Regions from separate parts of the Pantoea sp. YU22 genome, predicted to be linked through region 1. Evidence: predicted binding sites of a transcription regulator. Region 1 holds the regulator's gene; the other holds the start of a gene.

Region 1 (3,663 bases):
AGATCAAGACGTTGCCGCTATACACCCCGGAGCGCAGCAGAGCGAAAAAGCCAGGCTGATCGGCGGTCTCTTTCGCCGTCGGGCGGCGGCTGGCGGGCAGGCGTAGCGTCACCAGCATCAGCGCGATGGCGGTCAGCGTCAGCACCAGAAAAATCGAACGCCAGTGAAAATGGCTGATTAGCCAGGCGCCGAGCAGCGGCGCAAGCGCAGGCGAAAGCGCAACCAGCGGCATAATGGTGGCGAATACCTTGTTGGCGCGGGCGCTGGGATAGCGATCTACTACCAGCGCCTGCCAGCTCACCGCTGCCGCGCACACGCCGATCGCCTGCAAAAAGCGCAGCGCCAGCATAAGCGCCACGTTTTCTACCCACAGCATACCGGCGCAGCCGAGCGCGAAAAGTGCCAGTCCCATCAGCAGGACAGGTTTGCGGCCGATGCGATCGGAAAGCGGTCCCCAGAAAAGCTGACCCACGGCGAAGCCCGCCAGAAAGAGACTCATACTGGCGCTGATGACGCCGGGCGACGTGGCGAAGCTAATCTGCATCGCGCCGAAAGCGGGAAGGTACATATCGGTCGCCAGAAAACCCAGCATGCTGAGCAGGGCGAGATAGGGCATAAATCCTTTTGATGACAGCATGGTTTTACTCATTCTCATATTCGTCAGGCAGGTTGAACGCGGCAAAGTGTAAAAGGGTGCGCCCGTCACTGTGAAACGTTAATATTTGCAGAATGCTGTGAAATATTTTGAAGGGAATAATTATGTGGTCTGAATATGCGCTTGAGGTGGTGGACGCCGTCGCGCGTACCGGCAGCTTCAGCGCCGCCGCTAAGGAACTGCATCGCGTGCCTTCTGCCGTCAGCTATACGGTGCGTCAGCTGGAAAGCTGGCTGGCGGTACCGCTCTTCGAGCGGCAGCACCGCGACGTGGCGCTGACCGCCGCGGGAGAACATTTCGTACGGGAAGGACGCGAAGTTATCAAAAAAATGCTCGCCACCCGCAGGCAGTGCCAGCAGCTGGCGAATGGCTGGCGCGGCCAGCTGAGCATAGCGGTTGATCGCATCGTGAAGCTGTCGCGCAGCCGCCAGCTGGTCACGGACTTCTATCGCCATTTCCCCGATATGGAGCTGCACATCAGCTATGAAGTTTTTAACGGCGTCTGGGATGCGCTGGCCGACGGGCGCGTAGACGTGGCGATCGGCGCGACCCAGGCGATTCCGGTCGGTGGACGCTTCTCTTTTCGCGATATGGGCGCGCTAAACTGGCGCTGCGTTGTGGCGCGCCAGCATCCGCTTACGCAACAGCCGCGACTCGACGACGACGCGCTGCGCGCCTGGCCGTCGCTGGTGCTGGAAGATACCTCGCGTGCGCTGCCGCGCCGCATGACCTGGACGCTCGATAATCAACGGCGTCTGGTGGTGCCGGACTGGCAGGCGGGGCTGGCGTGCGTACTGGATGGATTATGCGTGGCGATGATGCCGGGCCATCTGGCGCGTCCGTTGCTGGACAGAGGGGATCTGGCGGAGCTGACGCTGCCTGCGCCGTTCCCGGAAAGCCCCTGCTGCGTGAGCTGGTCGGAAGCGCACGCATCGCCGGCACTGAGCTGGCTGCTCAGCTATCTCGGCGATGCGCAAACGCTCAATCAGGAGTGGTTAAGCGAGGATTAACGGCGGTAGTCGCGGAAGGGACCGTCACCGACCGAGCGACGTTCAATCAGCGTCGGGTGCACTTCAATGGTCTGCGACTCTTCGCGTTTGCTGGTGATGCGATCCAGCAGCATCTCCAGCGCCTTCTCGCCCAGCTGGGCTTTAGGCTGATGGACGGTAGTCAGGGCTGGCGTGAAGTAGCGCGCGTTGCGCACATTATCATAGCCGATCACTGAAATATCCTGCGGCACGCGCAGGCCCATCTCGTCGGCGGCGCAGATCGCCCCCATCGCCATAATATCGCCGCCGCAGAAGATCGCCGTTGGGCGCTGCTTCTGCTGCAGGATCTGTTGCATCGCCTGATAGCCCGATTCTGGCTCAAAATCGCCCTGCACAATCCACTCGGAACGCACCGCGATGCCTGCTTCCTGAAGCGCTTTTAAAAAGCCTGCATGACGGCCGCCGCCGGTGTTGCGCTCCAGCTGACCCGGTATGGCGCCGATGTCGCGATGGCCGCGTTCAATCAGGTAGCGCCCCGCCAGATAGCCGCCCTGGAAGGCGTTATCGAGCACGGTATCGGTAAAGTCTGCGCGCGATTCGCCCCAGTCCATCACGACCATCGGGATATTGCGATTCTCTTCCAGCATCTTCAGCAGATCGTCCGGGTACTCGGAACACATTACCAGCAGTCCATCGACGCGCTTCTGCGCCATCATCGACAGGTAAGCGCGCTGCTTCTGCAGATCGTTGTGGGCGTTGCCGAGAATCAGGGTATAGCCGCGCTCAAAGCAGTGGTGCTCCACCGCTTCGATAATTTCCGCAAAATAGGGCGCCTCGCTGGAAGTGGCAAGCAACCCCAGCGTCTTGGTGTGATTTACCTTCAGGCTTCGCGCCACGGCGCTGGGCGAGTAGTGCAGCTCCTGAATCGCCTGCCAGACGGCGTTGCGCGTCTCTTCCGCAACGAAGCGCGTTTTATTGATAACGTGAGAAACGGTGGTGGTGGAGACACCCGCGCGCTTCGCGACATCTTTGATTGTTGCCATTAAAAAGAGACTCCAGAACTCATCAATAACTCGCTGATAAGCATAATGTTAAACGTTTGCGTCCGCTAAGAGACTTTTCTGTTAATTCGCTACAGTTTTTGTCGGTGAAATATTCACTGGGCGGGACAAAACAGAGGCTGTTGCGTGCGAACGGAACCGGTGTTGCGTCAGTTGCGCAACAAAGCCGGAGATTCTAACAAGGCTTGCAGGATAAAACGAGATTTTTACCGGCAACTATGGGAAAATCCCTTAAGACCCTGTTAATTGTGTGGATAAGGAAAAGTGATGAGCACTGATTTGAAAATGGCACTGATGACGACCTGTGCCGCGCTGCTGATGATCGTAGCGTTTAGCTTTACCGCCGTGATGCACTGATACGCAGCGATAAAAAAACCGGGGAGGCCCCCGGTTTTTCTTTTCTGTCTTAGCGTATGGTTTTCGGCGTCATCATTCGGCGCGCGCCGATGTAGTGACGCTGCCAGTAATCTTCCGACAGACCGCTGATCTGGATATCTTTTCCGGTGCGCGGCGACTGAATAAATTTGCCGTTGCCGAGATAAACGCCAACGTGATCGGCCGTACCGCGACCGTTAATACGGAAAAACACCAGGTCGCCTTTCTCCAGCGATTCGCGCTTCACCGGCGCGGCGTCGCGCAGGTGGTACATTTCATTGGCGGTGCGCGGAATTCTGAATTTCACTAAATCCTTATAGGCGTACCAGACCAGGCCGCTGCAGTCGAAACCGGTATGCGGAGAGGTGCCGCCCCACTGATAGGGTTTGCCCAGCTGTCCCATCAGCTTGGTCATCGCGGTTTCGCGCGCTTTCTGGTAACGCAGGCGATGAGACTTGCTCATTTTGATGGTGGTGCCGTCATCGGCGTCCAGCAGCTGCAGCTTAGCGGTTTTGGCCGTACCCAGCTCGCGCTGATGGCCATAACGTTTACGGGAAGATTTAAGGGATTTTTTCTGTTCGCC
Region 2 (3,663 bases), on a different contig from region 1:
CCCGATCGCAAAGACGCAAAACGGCATCCCTGCAGCTCGGCCCGCGCCATCCCTGGCGCGGGACGCTTTGCTCCTCGGTCCATATCACCCGCGTGCAGGCTCAGATATCGTCTGTAGCCTGTTCCTGCTGTGGCCTTACAGCCCTTTATGCGGGCCGAACACTTCATAGTGAATGCGAGAGGCATCAACGCCCGCATCGCGTAGCTGACCGGCGATAAACTGCATAAAGCCTACCGGTCCGCACAGCCAGAACTGCGTGCGCGGATCCTGCAGGCGCGCGGCTTCGCTGGCCAGATCCATCATACCTTCAGCATCAAACCGGCCCGCATCGGCGGCGTCCGGCACGCGATACCAGACGCGCTTCTCAAAATCTTGCAGGCGAGCGCCCGTCTCGGCCACTTCATCCGCAAAGGCGTGCTGCGCACCGTTTTCCGTCGCGTGCAGCCAGGTCACCGGCGCGGCATGCTGCTGTTCGGCCAGCGCATGCAGCATCGCCAGCGTCGGGGTTACGCCGACGCCCGCTGAAATTAGCGCCACCGGCGTGTCGGTCGTCACGTCCATAAATACGTCGCCGTGCGGCGCGGTCAGCTCCAGCACATCGCCTGGCTGTGCGTTTTCATGCAGCCAGCCGGAAACGGTGCCCTGTGCGTCGCGTTTCACCGCAATGCGGTAGGTTTTGCCATTGCTGGTATGCGTAAGCGAGTACTGGCGATTCTGCTGAAACTCAAAACTGGCGGGGTGCAGACGGACAGTAATATACTGGCCCGGCTTAAAGGCTGCGACTGCGCCGCCATCGACCGGCGTCAGAGTAAAGCTTTTAATGACCGAACTTTGCTCCTCAATAGCGCTAATGCGGAACGCGCGCGTACCGCGCCAGCCGCCTTCCTGCTGCTCGGTTTCCTGGTAAATCGCCTCTTCACGCTTAATAAATACATCCGCCAGCACGCCATAAGCGCGACCCCATGCCGCCAGCACTTCATCGCCTGGATTCAGCAGTTCTTTAATCGTCGCCAGCAGGTTCTCCCCGACGATAGCGTACTGTTCCGGCTTGATCGTCAGGCTGGCATGCTTCTGCGCGATTTTTTCTACCGCCGGCAGCAGCGCCGCCAGGTTATCCAGATTCGCGCCGTAGGCACAGATGGCGTTAAATAACGCCTCGCGCTGATCGCCGTTGCGCTGGTTGTTCATATTGAACACGTTTTTCAGTTCGGGATGCTGCGACAGCATGCGGTCGTAAAAGTGAGCGGTGAGCTTTGGCCCAACGGCGGCGACAGCAGGAAGGGTAGATTTCACGGTAGCAATGGTTTGTGCGTCAAGCATGGTGGTTCCTCAGGCTGCTTTAAAGTTGCATTTTAAATGCATGTTATGATCCTGGTTCGGTAGTTGTAAATAACCCGGTAAAAAATCAGGCTATAAAGGTGGCAAGCTTTAAGTACAAATTGCAAAAACCTGCGTCACAACCTGAGGAAAAATCGCGGTGCCACCGTAGCACAGGAAAGCGTAAAAATCCTTTGCCAGCGCCAAGCCAATCGTTTGCGTACAATCAGGAATTGGCGCTACCGTCACCTGGCAAAACGGTTTACACTGTTGGCCTTTGCTCCCTAAGGGAGCCTAAACCGCCGTTAAAAGTTAGCTGAGTCAGGAGATGCGGATGTTAAAGCGTGAAATGAACATTGCCGATTATGATGCCGAATTGTGGCAGGCGATGGAGCAAGAGAAAGTGCGTCAGGAAGAGCACATTGAACTGATTGCTTCTGAAAACTACACCAGCCCACGTGTAATGCAGGCGCAAGGTTCGCAGCTCACCAACAAGTACGCGGAAGGGTATCCGGGGAAACGCTACTACGGCGGTTGTGAATATGTCGACATCGTTGAACAACTGGCCATCGATCGCGCTAAAGCGCTGTTCGGCGCCGATTACGCTAACGTGCAGCCGCACTCTGGCTCTCAGGCTAACTTTGCTGTTTATACCGCACTGCTGAAGCCGGGCGATACCATTCTGGGCATGAACCTGGCGCATGGCGGTCACCTGACTCACGGTTCGCCGGTAAACCTCTCTGGCAAACTCTATAACGTCGTGCCTTACGGCATCGATGAGAGCGGCAAAATCGACTACGACGAGCTGGCAGAGCTGGCAAAAACCCATCAGCCGAAAATGATCGTTGGCGGCTTTTCTGCCTACTCCGGCGTCTGCGACTGGGCGAAAATGCGTGAAATCGCTGACAGCGTCGGTGCTTACCTGTTCGTCGATATGGCGCACGTGGCCGGTCTGATCGCTGCTGACGTCTATCCGAACCCGGTTCCGCACGCGCATATCGTCACCTCTACCACCCATAAAACCCTGGCGGGTCCGCGCGGCGGCCTGATCCTGGCGAAAGGCGGCGACGAAGAGCTCTACAAGAAACTCAACTCTGCCGTCTTCCCGGGCGGGCAGGGCGGTCCGCTGATGCACGTTATCGCCGGTAAAGCGGTGGCGTTTAAAGAGGCGATGGAGCCGGAGTTTAAAGCGTATCAGCAGCAGGTTGCTAAAAACGCCAAAGCGATGGTGGAAGTGCTGATCGAGCGCGGCTATAACATCGTTTCAGGCGGCACCCATAACCACCTGTTCCTGATCGATCTGGTCAGCAAAAACCTGACCGGTAAAGAGGCGGACGCCGCGCTGGGCCGCGCCAACATCACCGTTAACAAAAACAGCGTGCCAAACGATCCGAAAAGCCCGTTCGTTACCTCTGGCGTGCGTATCGGTACCCCTGCTGTGACTCGCCGCGGCTTTAAAGAAGCGGAAGTTCGCGAGCTGGCGGGCTGGATTGCCGACGTGCTCGACAACATCAACGATGAAGCGACTATCGAACGCACCAAACAGAAAGTGCTGGAAGTCTGCGCTCGTCTGCCGGTTTACGCATAAGCCTGAGCTTGTGTGACCGCGATTAAGGATGGCTTCGGCCATCCTTTTTTATTGCCGTTTTTAGGCTAGAGTAACGCGCAATCATTTTCTATGGACCCTTCACTGCGGGAGGCAGAATGGCGATCGGCTCGTCAAAATGGCTCGGTCTCGGCTATTTCACTTACTTTTTTTGCTACGGTATCTATCTGCCTTTTTGGGGCGTCTGGCTAAAGGGCACCGGCCTCGATGCGGAGAAGATCGGCCTGCTGCTCGGTTGCGGCATGGTGGCGCGCTTTGTGGGCAGCCTGCTGATCGCTTCGCAGGTGAAGCATCCAGCGCAGCTGATCACCGCGCTGCGGTTGCTGGCGCTGCTGACCTGTTTGTTCGCCGCCGGATACTGGATAGGGCAGCAGTGGCTGTGGCTACTCTTCGTTATAGTGGGCTTTAATCTCTTCTTTTCGCCGCTGGTGCCGCTCAGCGATGCGCTGGCCGCCACCTGGACCCAGCAGATCGGACTGAAATATGGCCCGGTGCGGCTGTGGGGATCGCTGGCGTTCGTTATCAGTTCGGCGCTTACCGGACTGCTGGTCAACCACTGGTCATCGCAGGCGATTCTGGCGCTGCTCTCCGTCGGCGTGCTGGCGATGCTGGGCGGCATGTTGCTGCCGCCGCTTACCCGACCGCAGGGCGAGGAGCGACACAGCGCGACAGGCGGCGGCTGGCAGGCGTGGCGCGATCTGCTGCGTGAGAACAGCGTGTGGCGCTTTATGCTGTGCGTT

What was found. The regulator PurR, encoded in region 1, represses purine synthesis genes. The targets are predictions, from matches to a motif close to CANGCAAACGTTTGCNTG.
Region 2: the regulator PurR is predicted to act here: its motif matches at 1,523-1,540, upstream of glyA (serine hydroxymethyltransferase).

What each region holds. Positions count from the first base shown of each region.
Region 1 is NZ_RYDU01000001.1:630,026-633,688, forward strand. It holds gene punC (purine nucleoside transporter PunC) at 1-637, opposite strand, end outside; gene punR (DNA-binding transcriptional activator PunR) at 760-1,665, shown strand; gene purR (HTH-type transcriptional repressor PurR) at 1,662-2,687, opposite strand; gene EKL29_RS03055 (YnhF family membrane protein) at 2,973-3,062, shown strand; gene EKL29_RS03060 (C40 family peptidase) at 3,112-3,663, opposite strand, start outside.
Region 2 is NZ_RYDU01000005.1:177,473-181,135, reverse strand. It holds gene hmpA (NO-inducible flavohemoprotein) at 136-1,320, opposite strand; gene glyA (serine hydroxymethyltransferase) at 1,652-2,905, shown strand; gene EKL29_RS10155 (3-phenylpropionate MFS transporter) at 3,022-3,663, shown strand, end outside.